One region of the Faecalibacterium sp. BIOML-A4 genome, then DNA from elsewhere that is predicted to be linked to it. Evidence: a T-box and tRNA genes for the amino acid it is inferred to sense, from the RefSeq annotation. Region 1 holds a T-box; the other regions hold tRNA genes.

What was found. A T-box is a leader RNA that pairs with one kind of tRNA and senses whether it is charged. The one in region 1 lies ahead of GKG34_RS14620 (valine--tRNA ligase), so its partner is inferred to be a tRNA-Val.
Region 2: it encodes a tRNA-Val, which carries the amino acid that the T-box ahead of GKG34_RS14620 (valine--tRNA ligase) is inferred to sense. The anticodon was not compared.
Region 3: it encodes a tRNA-Val, which carries the amino acid that the T-box ahead of GKG34_RS14620 (valine--tRNA ligase) is inferred to sense. The anticodon was not compared.
Region 4: it encodes a tRNA-Val, which carries the amino acid that the T-box ahead of GKG34_RS14620 (valine--tRNA ligase) is inferred to sense. The anticodon was not compared.

Annotation. Positions count from the first base shown of each region.
Region 1 covers NZ_WKZG01000025.1:60,099-63,831, forward strand. The annotation lists gene GKG34_RS14610 (GNAT family N-acetyltransferase) at 1-211, opposite strand, end outside; gene GKG34_RS14615 (bifunctional homocysteine S-methyltransferase/methylenetetrahydrofolate reductase) at 362-2,149, shown strand; T-box leader at 2,339-2,560, shown strand; gene GKG34_RS14620 (valine--tRNA ligase) at 2,620-3,733, shown strand, end outside.
Region 2 covers NZ_WKZG01000016.1:117,207-120,939, reverse strand. The annotation lists gene GKG34_RS11570 (hypothetical protein) at 227-883, opposite strand; tRNA gene GKG34_RS11565 (tRNA-Val) at 1,330-1,406, opposite strand; gene GKG34_RS11560 (FeoB-associated Cys-rich membrane protein) at 1,586-1,753, shown strand; gene GKG34_RS11555 (hypothetical protein) at 1,809-2,045, opposite strand; gene GKG34_RS15920 (helix-turn-helix transcriptional regulator) at 2,017-2,379, opposite strand; gene GKG34_RS11545 (LexA family transcriptional regulator) at 2,575-3,192, shown strand; gene GKG34_RS11540 (hypothetical protein) at 3,241-3,459, shown strand; gene tsaA (tRNA (N6-threonylcarbamoyladenosine(37)-N6)-methyltransferase TrmO) at 3,472-3,733, shown strand, end outside.
Region 3 covers NZ_WKZG01000030.1:11,574-15,306, forward strand. The annotation lists gene ruvB (Holliday junction branch migration DNA helicase RuvB) at 1-1,045, opposite strand, end outside; gene ruvA (Holliday junction branch migration protein RuvA) at 1,049-1,660, opposite strand; gene ruvC (crossover junction endodeoxyribonuclease RuvC) at 1,768-2,280, opposite strand; tRNA gene GKG34_RS15235 (tRNA-Val) at 2,513-2,588, shown strand; gene GKG34_RS15240 (Type 1 glutamine amidotransferase-like domain-containing protein) at 3,031-3,648, shown strand.
Region 4 covers NZ_WKZG01000016.1:83,186-86,918, forward strand. The annotation lists partial or broken gene GKG34_RS11405 (recombinase family protein) at 1-241, opposite strand, end outside; gene GKG34_RS11410 (hypothetical protein) at 485-868, opposite strand; tRNA gene GKG34_RS11415 (tRNA-Val) at 1,248-1,323, opposite strand; gene GKG34_RS11420 (TetR/AcrR family transcriptional regulator) at 1,391-1,993, opposite strand; gene GKG34_RS11425 (MMPL family transporter) at 2,243-3,733, shown strand, end outside.

The DNA of each region.
Region 1 (3,733 bases):
ACTGGTAGTAGTCCGGGTTCGGGTAAAGGGTGGCCCATGCCGCCAGCAGACCTACGGTCTCCAGCGCGTTTTTGTGCGGCTCCCACCGCAGAAAGCGGGTCACTTCCGGGTCGGATGCCCAGTTCGTATACATCTGCTCGGCATCCTCGGGCAGAAGCTGGCGCAGGAAAAGCCGGTCGGTCTCAAGCGTTTGCGTTCCGGCATGGCGCATGGCACACACCTCCCCACTTTATAAAGTATGCATAGGATAGCACAAATTTTGCGTTCCTGCAAGCGCCGCCGTGAAAAACGCTTGACCGGACGGCATTTGTGCATTAAACTGAAAGCCAAGCGTTTTTGTAGGAAAAAGGAGAACTCCCTCATGAAGGATGTGCGTGAAATTTTAAAAAAGCGCCCGCTGCTGTTCGATGGCGGCATGGGCACATATTATAAGGCAAAGCCCGGGCAGGAATGTGAGCAGGCAAACCTGCTGGACCCGGACGGCATTTTGACCGTGCACCGCGCGTATCTGGAAGCGGGTGCCGATGCTATCAAGACCAACACCTTTGGCCTGCCGCGCATGGCAGCAGCGCAGAATCCCATGTGGGAGGCCATGGCGGACGAAGGCTGGAAACTGGCTGCACAGGCCGCTGCAAAGACCAGCGCTGCCGTGTTTGCCGATCTTGGCCCGGCCACGGACACCGAGGCACTCCCGGCGGCACAGATCTATACGGCCCTTGCCGAGCGGTTTGCCGCATTGGGTGCAAAGAACTTTTTGTTTGAGACGCTGAGCAGCGATGCCGGTGTGGCCGAAGCGGCAAAAAAAATCAAGGAGACCGTGCCGGATGCTTTTGTGCTGGTGTCCTTTGCAGTGCTGCCGGACGGCTACACCCGCGAGGGCCGTCACTGCGCAGAGCTTGTGCGCAGCATGACTGCCTGCGGTGCAGTGGATGCTGTGGGCCTGAACTGCGTTTCTGCTCCCGGTGCCATGCGTGCGCTGGTGCAGCAGCTTGGCGAGACAGAGCTGCCGCTTGCAGTGATGCCCAACGCGGGCTACCCGGTGGTCACACGCACCCGGGTGCAGTATCAGGGCAGGCCGGAATATTTTGCACGGGAGCTGGCCCGCCTTGCTGCCGAGGGTGTGCGCATTCTGGGCGGCTGCTGCGGCACTACGCCTGCCCACATTGCGGCCCTGCGTGCGGCACTGGATGCCTTGCCGGAAACACTGCCTGCAGCCCCGGCAGCAGCAGTCTCCACTGCCGCAAAGCCGGAGGTGGAAAAAGACGATGCCTTCCTGCGCAAGCTGAACGCGGGCAAAAAGGTGATCGCCATTGAGCTGGACAGCCCCAAGGATGCCGACCTGACCGGCTATCTGGACGGTGCACGCCGCCTGCAGGCTGCTGGTGCAGACCTTTTGACCATTGCGGACTGTCCCATTGCCCGGGCACGGATGGATTCTTCGCTGGTGGCCTGCCGGGTGCACCGGGAGCTGGGGCTGAACGTGCTGCCCCACATGACCTGCCGCGACCGCAATCTGAACGCCACAAAGGCCCTGCTGCTGGGCCTGTACGCCGAGGGCGTGCGGGAGGTGCTGGCCATCACCGGCGACCCCATCCCCACCGCGGAGCGGGACGAGGTGAAAAACGTGTACCAGTTCAACTCCCGCAAGCTGGCGCAGTACATCGTCTCGCTGGCAGGGGAGGGCCGGGAGATGCCCTCGCCCCTCACCGTGTTCGGCGCGCTGAACCTGAATGCCCGCAACTTTGACGTGGAGCTGCGCCGCGCCGTGGAAAAGCTGGAAAACGGCATGAGCGGCTTCCTCACCCAGCCGGTGCTCTCCGCACAGGCGGTGGTGAACCTGAAAAAGACCCGCGAAACGCTGGGCGAAAAGGCGAAAATTCTGGCCGGCATCATGCCGGTGGTGAGCCAGCGCAACGCCATCTTTATGGAGAACGAGGTCAACGGCATCCATGTGGATGCGGAGATCATCGAGCGTTTTGCCGGGCTGGACCGTGCGCAGGGCGAAGAGCTGGGGCTGGAAGTCTCGGTGAAGGCCGCGCAGGCTGCAGCGCCCTATGCAGACGGCTTTTACCTGATGACCCCCTTCAACCGCATCGCCCTGATGGAGCGGCTCATTGCAAGGCTGAAGGATGAAGGGATCGCGGATTGAAAATGGCCGATGCGTTTGCTCTGGCCATTGATAGCGGAAAAATATTTTTTATATTTGCGTTTGTCGTGGCCTGCGGGCCACTCCAAATGCGCTTTCACGAATAAGGCCCAAACCGTAAGATGCATCGGGATAAATTCTTTTGAAGAAAAAGTAATTGACAAATCGCACAAAAAACGCTATATTCTTTTTATAAATGCGTTGAAGAAGAGTGTGCACTGCATTTGCCGTTCAGAGAGCCGGAGAATGCTGCGAATCCGGTACGGTCGGGCGGTGTGCTGTCACTTTGGAGCAGGAGCGGTGAGCTGAAGAGCAAGCCGCTCTCGGAGCTGTCCCACGTTACCGGGGCATCAAGGGGCGCAGGATGCTCTGCGCAATTTGGGTGGTACCGCGGTTATTACAGCCGTCCCATGGAACGTTCCGTGGGACGGCTTTTTTCGTCCCACTTCATCATTTTTTACTGGGAGGACCCTATGAAAGAACTTGCAAAACAGTATGATCCCAGCCAGGTGGAAGACCGCATCTACCAGTTCTGGCTGGACGGCGGCTACTTCCACACGAAGGCAGACCCCGACAAGAAACCCTACACCATCGTCATGCCGCCCCCGAACGTCACCGGTCAGCTGCACATGGGCCATGCGGTGGATAACACCATGCAGGACATCCTCATCCGCACCAAGCGGATGCAGGGCTATGCCGCCCTGTGGGTGCCCGGTACCGACCATGCATCCATCGCTACCGAAGCCAAGGTGGTGGAGGCCATGCGTGCCGAGGGCCTGACCAAGGAGATGGTGGGCCGCGATGGTTTTCTGGACCGTGCATGGGCATGGAAGACCAAGTACGGCAACCGCATCGTCAGCCAGCTGAAGAAGCTGGGCAGCAGCTGCGACTGGGATCGTGAGCGCTTTACTATGGACGAGGGCTGCTCCGAGGCTGTCAAGGAAGTGTTCGTGCGCCTGTACGACAAGGGCCTGATCTACCGCGGCAACCGCATGGTCAACTGGTGCCCCCACTGCAACACCTCCATTTCTGATGCCGAGGTGGAGTACGAGGAGAAGGACGGCAGCTTCTGGCACCTGCTGTACCCGGTCAAGGAGACCGGCGAGATGCTGGAGCTGGCTACTACCCGTCCCGAGACCATGCTGGGCGATACCGCTGTTGCCATCAACGGCGATGACCCCCGCTATGCCCATCTGCACGGCTGCCATGTGGTGCTGCCCCTGCTGAACAAGGAGATCCCCATTGTGTGCGACGAGCACGCCGACATGACCAAGGGCACCGGTGTGGTCAAGATCACCCCCGCCCACGACCCTAACGACTTTGAAGTGGGTCTGCGCCACAACCTGCCCATCGTGCGTGTGTTCACCTACGACGGCCACATGACCGGTGCTGCCGACAAGGCTGCTGCCGATGCCCTGTTCGCCGCCGGCAAGAACGCCATCAATGAGCCGGAGGTGCTGGACTGCGGCAAGTACGCCGGCATGACCACCCTCGAGGCCCGCAAGGCCATTCTGGCCGATCTGGAAGCAGGCGGCTTCCTGAAGGAGATCGAGCCCCTCAAGCACGAGGTGGGCACCTGCTACCGCT
Region 2 (3,733 bases), on a different contig from region 1:
ATTCGACTTGCCTTTATAGTATCGGGTCAAGCGTAGCTTGTCAACAATCTGCGAGCAGATTGAAATGTGAAAATTGCGAAACGCAGCGAAAAAGGTGAGAGCAAGAATCGTCCCGTGGCCACAAATTTTCAATTCTTGAAAATTCTTGCCCCTTTGGGACAGCTTCTTGTTGGGGCGTGCCTGCCCCAAACCCTGCTAGGAACGAGTACAGCAAACTGGAAGTTGTTTATCCAAAATGAAATGGAATAACCATATCAAGTAAAACCGCAAGAACTATACTAATCGTTCCCATTAGCGCAGAACTCCTCAATGTGTCTCTCCTCAAAACAATAAGTCCAATAATAAAGACTATCACTTCCAAAACAGATTTTGCATTAAAATACCAGCATCCATATACAAAGCACATATTGAACAATACTGCCAAAATCAGCGCTGATAGTATAAATGCCAGTTTGCTTTTCCCCTTTGCATACCAACAGGCAAAAGCCAATAATGGAGAAACAGCTGTAAATCCAAACCAAATCATCGCATAACTTCTTGGGAAAAATCCTGCAATATAGTTTGAATACAAATAGTAGCTTGCAACCATACCAACAAAGAATACAAAAACATTGATGCTTGCTCTTATTGCAGAATTGCTATAAATAGAAATACACAGTGCAATCAATATCCAGATTGCAAAACGCCCAAGAAAATTACCAATATCTAAGACTCCATTTATTGCCATAAGCACACCTGGAAGTTCAGTTTGACGAAAATCCAGATATTTTGAGAAAGTTCCCAAAGCTATTCCGAGAAACAATATCGCTATGGTATTTATAAGTTTTCTATTATTGGATATTGGATTTTCTGCATTCCTTATATCATTCAAAAAATTTATCATAATTACCCTCACAAATTCTTATTTGTTGAACTAAGCCGAGTATACCATACTCTCCAATGAAAGAACACCCCGATATAGTGAAATTTTGCCATTTTTCTGCGTACGTGCGTACACGCTCCGCAGGGATTCTAAGGGGCTTGGCCCCTTGGCACACAGACTTTGGCACAAAGTCTAGTGTGTTACACCTTGCCAGAGGTGTACGCGCTCTCCCGGTACGCACGTACGCAGCGATTACCCCCAAACGCGCCATATAGGGGGACGACCAAGTTCGCACAAAGCGAACTTGATTCCACAAAACAAAAGGCAGGATACCATCACCACGATGATACCCTGCCTTTGCTCGTTCCTGTTTACCGTTCCAAGTAGTCCTTCCTCAGAACCTCTTGCAAACAAAAAACATACCCGAACCCTTTCTCGTAAAGAATCGGGTTCGAGTACGAACTGTATGGTGGAGAATTAGGGACTCGAACCCCAGACCCCCTGCGTGTGATGCAGGTGCTCTAACCAGCTGAGCTAATCCTCCATATTTTGTTTTGTGCGTTCCGAACTGGAACGTGATTATTATAGCACGGCCTTTGCCAAAATGCAAGCCCTAATTTTAAAAAAATCACACTTTTTGTATCCGCTTTCCGGTTGCCCTTTGATGCCAAATCGTGTATACTGAACATAGAAACTTTCCCACCGGGAAAAGAGGTACAAAAAATGCTGACACTTCGTGGAATCATTACGCTGATCGTTCTGATCGTTCTGTTTGCACTGGCCGTTGTGTGGATCTCCAAGCAGGGCGGCTGGAAGGGCGAGGGCTGCGGCGGCAACTGTGCATCCTGCCACAGCCACTGCGAAAAACAGGACCCGAACAAAAAAGCCTGAGTTCAAAAATGCCCCCGGACATTGCCTGCTGGCAGCGTCCGGGGGCATTCTGCTTTCAACTTTCCGTCTCGCGGTAAAACACCCCGCGCTCTGCCGCGTACACGGCAATGGTGCTCAGCAGGTCCTGATGGGCTTTCTGGTAAGTAGTGCGGCCGATGTGCAGCTGATCGATCACATCGTCCTCCGTGCGGTGCTGCACATAGCGCAGCTCGAACAGATCCGCACGCAGCGGGTCGTTTTTACGGTAATAGGCAAGGCCCTCCTCAATGGCGGCGCACCAGCTGCGCTCCACCGGGCTTCGTGCACGCTGCCGCATCCCATATCGGTACAGTGCCAGCCGCGTCTGATTTCTCTGCTCGCTTGTCATGTTCTGCCCTCCTCTTTTCATCCGCGCGGCGTGCCAGCACTTCGCGGCGGTTCTGCTCTTCAAAAAAGCAGAGATCCCGCTCGTACATGCTCAGACCAAGCACCGCGCTCAGCCGTTCTGCTTCGCTCAGCTTGAACTGTGTGCGCCCCTGCAGTTTCAGGTTCAGTGCATTGGGGCTGATCTTCAAGGCTCGTGCCACATACTGCATCTTGTACCCACTGGCGCGGATATAATCCCGGATCATTTCAGTATTTGCCATATTCCTCTCTCCTTTTTTCGTATCGGCAATGTCGTTTCACAATCTTTAGTTGTAGTATATTCCTGCATTGATTCAGTGTCAACCCATTTTTGCAAATTCGCAGAAAAAAGTTGATTTTAATGCAATTTTTTGGTATACTTCTGGTAACAGCATTCTTTTTACAGAACAACCATACGTTTTTCAGAGAGGTTTCGCATGTCTGAGCTTTCTACCCGTCTGCATCTGCGCCGCAAAGAACTGGGCCTTTCGCAGGAAGAGCTTGCCCAGCGCATGGGCTATCGGTCCAAATCCTCCATTACCAAGCTGGAAAAAGGCATCAACGACCTGCCGCAGTCCAAGGTGGAAGAGCTGGCAGCCGCGTTGGAGACCACCCCTGCCTATCTGCTGGGGCTGGACGCACCCTGTCCGCCGCCGGGCTTTGAGCCGCTGCCTGCCATGACGCAGGTCCCGCTGATCGGTTCCATTGCCTGCGGCACTCCTATCACGGCAGAGCAGAACATTGAACGCTATATCGGCGTTCCCGCCGCGTGGCGCGCCGACTTTGCCCTGACCTGCCACGGTGACAGCATGTCCCCCACCATCTGCGACGGCGACATCGTATGCATTCGCTGCCAGCCGGAGGTGGAGCAGGGCGAGATCGCCGCAGTGCGCATTGGCGGCGAGGCCACCCTCAAGCACTTCCACCGGCAGGGTGATGCTGTGATGCTGCTTGCGGACAATGCCGCCGTCTGCCCACCCATGATCTTTACCGGCCTGCAGCTGGAAGAGCTGCACATTGAGGGCCGCGCTGTCGGCCTGTGCCGGGGGCTGTGAGCCGCCTGCAGTCTTTCAGGCACGTTTCATAAAAGGAGGAGGCTTCTCATGTTTTTCTCCCGCAAAAAGCCTGCCCGTTCTTACGACCCCGCCACCCAGCAGCCTGCACTGCGGTGCAGCATCTGCACCGGGGAGCAGGTGGCCGGTTTCATCTCCCCGGATGGCCATTTTGAGGACGTTCAGCTCATTCGCACGCCTCAGGAACTGGACGCATTCCGGGCACGGTACAGCATCCCGCCGGAATGCCCCCTGAAAAAGATCTATTAAAAGGAGTTCGCCATGCCCACTGCACCTGAAGAGATGACCCTGAAGGTCATTGCCCATATCCATACTGCCTTTCCCACCAAGTTCGGCATCCCGCGCCAGAGCGGCCTTGTGGACGAGCTGCGCGGCGAGGTGATCTTTACGCCCGAATACCGCAATGCCGATGCCGTGCGCGGTCTGGAAGATTTTAGTCACATCTGGCTGGTGTGGCAGTTCTCCGGCGCGGTGCGGGACAGCTGGTCCCCCACTGTACGCCCGCCGCGTCTGGGCGGCAACA
Region 3 (3,733 bases), on a different contig from region 1:
TCTGCTGCCCGTTGTCCTCGGGCGCAGCGGCCTCCGGCGCTTTCAGGCCCAGATGTTCGTAGGCCAGCCGCGTTGCGCAGCGGCCCCGGGGTGTCCGGGTCAGAAAGCCCATCTGCATCAGATACGGCTCACACAGGTCTTCCAGCGTGACGGATTCCTCGCCGAGGGCCGCCGCCAGCGTTTCCAGACCCACCGGGCCGCCGTTGTACATTTCAATGATCGCACGCAGCATACTGCGGTCCAGTTCGTCCAGACCCAGTGCGTCCACGTCCATCCGCTTGAGGCCCATCAGGGCCACATCCCGGTCAATGATGCCGTCGCCCAGCACGGTGGCAAAGTCGCGGATGCGCTTCAAAAAGCGGTTTGCCACGCGGGGCGTGCCGCGGCTGCGCTTGGCCAGCTCGTAAGCGCCTTCCGGCGTGATGGGCTGGTCGAGGATGCCTGCCGAGCGCTGGATGATCTTGCTCAGTTCATCCGGGCTGTACAGCTCCAGCTTGAGCAGCACGCCAAAGCGGTCGCGCAGAGGGCCGGTGATCTGGCCTGCACGGGTGGTGGCACCCACCAGCGTGAACCGCGGCAGGTTGATGCGGATGCTCTGGGCGCTGGGGCCTTTGCCGATCATGATATCCAGCGCATAGTCTTCCAGTGCCGGATACAGCACCTCTTCCACCTGACGGGACAAGCGGTGGATCTCGTCGATGAACAGTACATCGCCCTCCTGCAGATTGGTGAGCAGGGCGGCAAGGTCGCCGGGCTTTTCAATGGCCGGGCCGCTGGTAATACGGATCTGTACGCCCATTTCGTTGGCAATGATGCCTGCCAGTGTGGTCTTGCCAAGGCCCGGCGGGCCGTAGAGCAGGATGTGGTCCATCGGTTCGCCGCGCCGCTTGGCAGCTTCCAGATAGATTTTCAGGTTCTGCTTGACCTTTTCCTGCCCGATATAGTCTTCCAGATGCTGCGGGCGGAGGTTGTTTTCCTCGCTGTCCGCCGCCGTCATGCCGGGCTGCATCATTTTTGCGCCGTACAGCGCAGTTTCGTCCTGCATTCTTTACCTCCTGCCTGCCATGCTGCGCAAGGCCAGTTTGATGATCTCTTCCACGGGCAATGCCGCGTCGATCTTGGAAACGGCAAGCGCTGCTTCGCTCTGGCTGTACCCCAGCGACACCAGCGCCGCTATGGCCTGACTGCTGCCCTGAGAAGCCTGTGTGTCGGCGGAAGCGCCTGCCACATCCTCCAGCGAGATGCCGTCCACAAAGCCCTTGGCGACCTTGTCCTTCAGCTCCAGCACGATGCGCTGTGCAAGCTTCGGCCCCACGCCGGAAGCCGCCTTGAACGCCTTGTGGTCCCCCGCCGAGATTGCCAGTGCCACGCGGTCCGGCTCCATCACACTCAGGATGGCAAGACCCACCTTAGGCCCCACGCCGGACACGGCGGTCAGCATCTCAAAGCAGGCCTGCTGCTCCTCGGTGGCAAAGCCGTAAAGGCTCACGTCGTTCTCGGTGACGCTCATCACGGTATAAATGGTGGCTTCCTTGCCCACGCCGGGCAAGGCCCCGGCCACGCTGGCCGGGCACTGGGCATAGTAGCCTACACCGCCGCAGCTGAGCACCACCGCGTTCATGCTTTTTTTGACGATTTTTCCTGTCAGACAGTAGATCATTTAAAGCCCTCTCAGTTTCTGTGTCGGCCAATTTTCCTCTGTTCAGTTCGCCCTTCGGGAGAGCTCCGGTGCCGCGCCGCTGCAGGCGGACGGAACCGGTGAGAGGGTCAGATCGGCCCGGCCACACGGCGGACAAAGCGGTTGAGCTGGTTGCCGTTGGTGTGGCAGAAGGTGATGGCCATAGCCAGTGCATCGGCGGTATCGTCCGGCTTTGGCACGGCGGGCAGATGCAGCAGCACGCGGGTCATCTCCTGCACCTGCTTTTTCACGGCCTTGCCGTAACCGGTAACAGCCTGCTTTACCTGCATGGGGGTGTACTCGTAGATGGGCAGGCCTGCCTGCGCTGCCGCCAGCAGGATCACGCCGCGGGCTTCTGCCACGCCGATGACCGTGGTCTGATTGTGCTGGTAGAACAGCTTTTCGATGGCAAGCACCTCGGGCCGGGTGCGCTCGATCACCTCTTTGATGCCTGCATACACCTCGTCCAGACGGCGCTCGAACGGCACGCCCGCGTCGGTGCACACCGCACCGAAGTCCACCGGCGCAAACCGGTTGCCTGCGTAATCCACCACGCCCCAGCCCACGATAGCGTAGCCGGGGTCGATGCCCAAAACTCTCATGCTGCAAATACCTTCCGATACTATTCCTATTATAACTTTATTATTATATCACAACAAAACAGTGTGAGCAACAGAAAACCTTTCGCCTGCCGCCGCCAAATGTGCGCTGGCGCGTAAAAAGGGCAGTCAGCGCCCCTGCCTTTAAAAAAGTTTTACAATTTTTGAAAAAGCACTTGCTTTTTGGCAGAAGGTATGGTAATATAATCAAGCTGATTTCGGCAAAACAGAATATGGACGGTTAGCTCAGCTGGTAGAGCATCTGCTTGACGTGCAGGAGGTCACAGGTTCGAGTCCTGTACCGTCCACCATACAGTTCGTACTCGAACCCGATTCTTTATGAAAAAGGGTTTGGGTACGTTTTTTGTTTATCGGATGTTCTGCGGAAGGACTACTCGGAACGGTAAACGAGCAAAGGCAGGGTATCACTATGATAGTGGTATCCTGCCTTTTGCTTTGCGGAATCAAGTTCGCTTTGTGCGAACTTGGTCGTCCCCCTATATGGCGCGTTTGGGAGTAGTCGCTGCGTACGTGCGTACCGGGAGCCTGTACACCTCTGACAAGGTGTAACACACTAGACTTTGTGCCAAAGTCTGTGTGCCAAGGGGTCAAGCCCCTTAGAATCCCTGCGGAGCGTGTACGCACGTACGCAGAAAAATGGCAAAATTTCACTATATCGGAGTGTTCTTTCATGGTGGAGTGTGGTATACTCGGCTTAGCCCAGTAAATCGGAATTTGACGAGGTAAAAGAATATGAATGGAAAACATCTATTTCTTACATCTGCAGGGTTGACCGATAAGATGAAAGAGAAATTCTTTGATATTATTGGAAAGTGTCCGAAGGATGTGAAAGTGCTTTATATTCCAACAGCTGGCATTGAAACAGATGGTGCAAGAGAGTCGCTTGCAATATGTTTTCATGAACTCTTTCTAATGGGAATTCAGTACGAAAATATATTAGTGTACAATCTGGAATTAATTCTTTCAAAAGACTATCAAAGAACCTATTCTTCGTATGTTACAACCCCGTTTATGCTTACAAGGCTATTAACTTTTGAAGAATTAAACCAATTTGATGCTGTTTTTGTCAGTGGTGGTGATGTATCTGTGCTTTGTCGTGAAATGTCTAGAACTGGTTTTGATAGAATACTTAATAATGCAATTAAAAACGGACTTATATATGTCGGAATCAGTGCAGGAAGTATGTATGCGGCGGGAAATTTAACAGATGGATTACATATTATTGACAATCCTATTATCCCCCATTGGAATGGTTCTGAAACAACAGTATTACCGAACGGCAAAGATGAGATTAAGCTTGCTGATGGAAAAGCTGTTTATGTAGAGGATAATTACATGAGTGTAATATGATGCACATGTAGGATTAGTCAAATTCCAGTTTGCTGTACTCGTTCCTAGCAGGGTTTGGGGCAGGCACGCCCCAACAAGAAGCTGT
Region 4 (3,733 bases), on a different contig from region 1:
GGGCAAAGCGGTCCAGTTTCCAGACCAGAACCACATCGAAGATTTTCTTTCCGCTATCCTTGATCATCCGCTGAAAGTCTGGGCGATCATCCGTTTTGGCAGAGTAGGCACGGTCAATGTAGGTGCCGACCACGGTGATGCCGTTCTTCTCGGCGTAGTCCTTACAGTCGCGCAGCTGTCCCTCAATGGACGCTTCGCGCTGGCTGTCGGATGAATAGCGGGCGTAGATTACGGCGGTCATGGTTGCACCTCCTTGGCAGCGTGTTCGGGTTGCCTTTATAGTATCGGGTCAAGCGCAGCTTGTCAACAATCTGCGAGCAGATTGAAATGTGAAAATTGCGAAACGCAGCGAAAAAGGTGAGAGCAAGAACCGTCCCGTGGCCACAAATTTTCAATTCTTGAAAATTCTTGCCCCTTTGGGACAGCTTCTTGTTGGGGCGTGCCTGCCCCAAACCCTGCTTCTTACTATTTGGAAATCACACAATTATGCACCACTGGGTCCACGAGAACTGACGCTCATCGGAGGTATAGAACTATAAAAAGATTGGCCATTCACAGTGTTTTGAGTCAACCCAATCAAATCAATCAACTGGCTCTCGTTATAGCTCTCTTGACAGTTATCCAGCACAGCACATTGGCAGCTATATACACCACTATCGTTAGAGACAACTCCCCACCATTCAAGGTCTGCCAAAAGTTTTCCAATCTTCTTGCGGTCAAAGCGTATTTCTTTTTCCAAAAGGGACGAGTAAATTTGTGGAGCAGACATCGGTTTTTGCTTTAATAGGAGAGCTAATGCCAATTCCTGTCCATGCAAACGGTGAAGCAAAAGACCTCTGCGAACCCAAATGTTCGACGTTTTTTTCATAGCAAATACCTCCTTTTTTAGATAGCTCGTTCACTTAAAATACGATTGATGTCCATTTGAAATTGCGCTCGTTCACAATTGTTATGTTGACTTGAGTATATCATATTACACAATAAAAGACTACTGTTATATATCAGACCCTGCCCTTTTTCCTGCGTACGTGCGTACCGACCATGTACGGACGTACGCAGCGATTAGTCCGAAAAGCGCAATATAGGGAAATACAAAGCAAAAAGGCAGGGCACCACCGCCATGGTGATACCCTGCCTTTACTTGCTCCTGCTTACCGTTCTACGTACTCCCTCCGCAGAACTTCCTGTAAACAAAAAACGTACCCGAACCCTTTTTCATAAAGAATCGGGTTCGAGTACGAACTGTATGGTGGACGGTACAGGACTCGAACCTGTGACCTCCTGCACGTCAAGCAGATGCTCTACCAGCTGAGCTAACCGTCCATAAGTCATATCGACTTGAATAGTTTACCACAGCCTGTGCAAAAAAGCAATACTTTTCTGTGATTTTTTATTTTTCCGCCTTCAGCGACCTGCGGACGATATCGTACAGCACCGGCTTCATGGCTTCAATATCATCGGGTTTGCCCTCCAGCACGCTGGAATAGCACACTGACATGCACATGCTGCCCAGTGCCGTGATGCGTTGGTAGATCTCCCGCTCAGTGCGGCCGGCCATTTCCGGGCTGGTCAGCACCACATTCAGCAGCTTGCGCATCAGCGGCTCGGCTTCGCGGCTGGCCTCGATCTGATCCAGCCCCGGCCATATGAAGTTGTGCTCCAGAAACTTGAGCACCAGCGTATCCTTCCGCAGTGCTTCGATGATGTGGTCGATCACCGCCACCATCTTGTCCGGGAAGTTTTCGAGCTCTGTCTGCTTTTCCACCGCTTCGCACGCGTCGCTCAGCAGCTGGTAGCTCACCCGGCCCAGCAGCGCCTGCATCACCGCACCCTTATCCTGAAAATACAGGTAAAAGGTGCCCTTGGCCACCTTGGCCCGGCTGGTGATGTCCTCTACGCTGGTTTTTGCGGCACCTCGCTCCAGAAACAGATCATAGGCTGCCTCCAGCAGTGCCCGGCGCTTCTCCTGCTTTTTGCCCTCCACGGTACCCATATTCCCTGACGATTCCTCTTTTCCGCTCGGTTTCATTCGCTCATTTGTGTTGTCTCAATCATTTTAGCAGTCCTTTTCCGATAGTGCAAGTCAAAAAAGCTATACAATTTCAGGCAGTTGATAAGAAAACTGACTTCTGGTCATTTTTGTACTTGACACCCGGTTTGTCATGGTTATAATAGTGTTTGCTTGGAAATGACCACCGGTCATTTTACTAAGATTTTTAACCATTTTCTATGGAGGGTTCTCATGAAAAAGATCGCACAGGGCATTGTGCGGCTGCGCAAGCTGATCCTGACAGTAGCATTCCTGCTGTTGATCCCTTCCGCAATCGGCGCAATTGCTACCCGCATCAACTATGACATCCTCACCTACCTGCCGCAGGATCTGGACTCCATGATCGGCGAGGTAGCCCTTGAGGACGATTTCCATCTGGCCTCCACCGGTATGATCACGGTAGAAGGCTTACCCACAAACGAACTGATCGCCATGAAGAAGGACATCGAGGCTGTTCCCGGCGTGACCCAGACCTTCTGGCTCAGCGATGTGATCGACCCCAGCATCCCCACCGAGATGCTGCCCGCCGATGTACAGCAGTTCATGTTCGGCAAAAACGATTCCACCATGCTGATCGTCCGCTTTGACGCCCCCAGCGCCAGCGACGAGACCATGGAAGCCGTCGCTCAGATCGAAAAGCTGCTGCGCAAGGACTGCTTCTTCGGCGGTATGAGCGTTATCCTGCAGGACACCAAGGCACTGGTCAATCAGGAAATGCCCATGTACATCCTGATCGCCGTGGGTGCCAGCCTTCTGGTGCTGTTCCTTTCGCTGGAAAGCACCATCACCCCGCTGCTGTTCATGCTGGGTCTTTTGTTCCCCATTGCGTACAACTTCGGCACCAACATCTTTCTGGGCCAGATCAGCTACATCACCGAAGCACTGGCCACCGTGCTGCAGCTGGGTGTTACGATGGACTTCTCCATCTTCCTGCTGCACCGCTATCAGGAAGAAAAGGAGCTGCGCTCTTCCAACGAGGAGGCCATGACCAGCGCCATCTGCAAGACCATGACCTCCATCTCCGCTTCCAGCCTGACCACCATTGCAGGCTTCCTGGCACTGTGTGCCATGCGTCTGACGCTGGGCCGCGATATCGGCCTTGTCATGGCAAAGGGCGTTGCCCTCGGCGTTATCTGCACCGTGGTCATCCTGCCCTCCCTGATCCTTACCTTTGATAAATGGGTGGAAAAGTACAAGCACCGCACCGTGATCCCCAAGCTGAAAAAGCTCAGCTACTTTGTTTCCAATCACTCGGTGCCCATCGTGGTTATCTTTATCCTCATCCTCATCCCCTTTGCCATCGCACAGAACAAGACCGAGGTCTACTACACTCTGTTCGACTCCCTGCCGCAGGACCTGACCGGCATCGTGGGCACCAACAAGCTGGGCGAGGACTTCGGCATGACCACCAGCCACTTTATTCTGGTGCATGACGACCTGACCGCCACCGAGGTGAGCGACCTGTGTGATGAACTCAAGGATGTGGACGGCATTACGCAGGTGGTGAGTCTGGATTCCATCACCGGCCCGGGCTTCCAGACCGAGCTGCTGCCCGACAGCATCATGGAGATCCTGCAGTCCGGCGGCTACAAGCTGATCCTTGCCAACAGCTCCTATAAGACCGGCACGGATGCCATCAACAACCAGCTGGACGAGATGATTTCCCTCATCAAGACCGTTGAC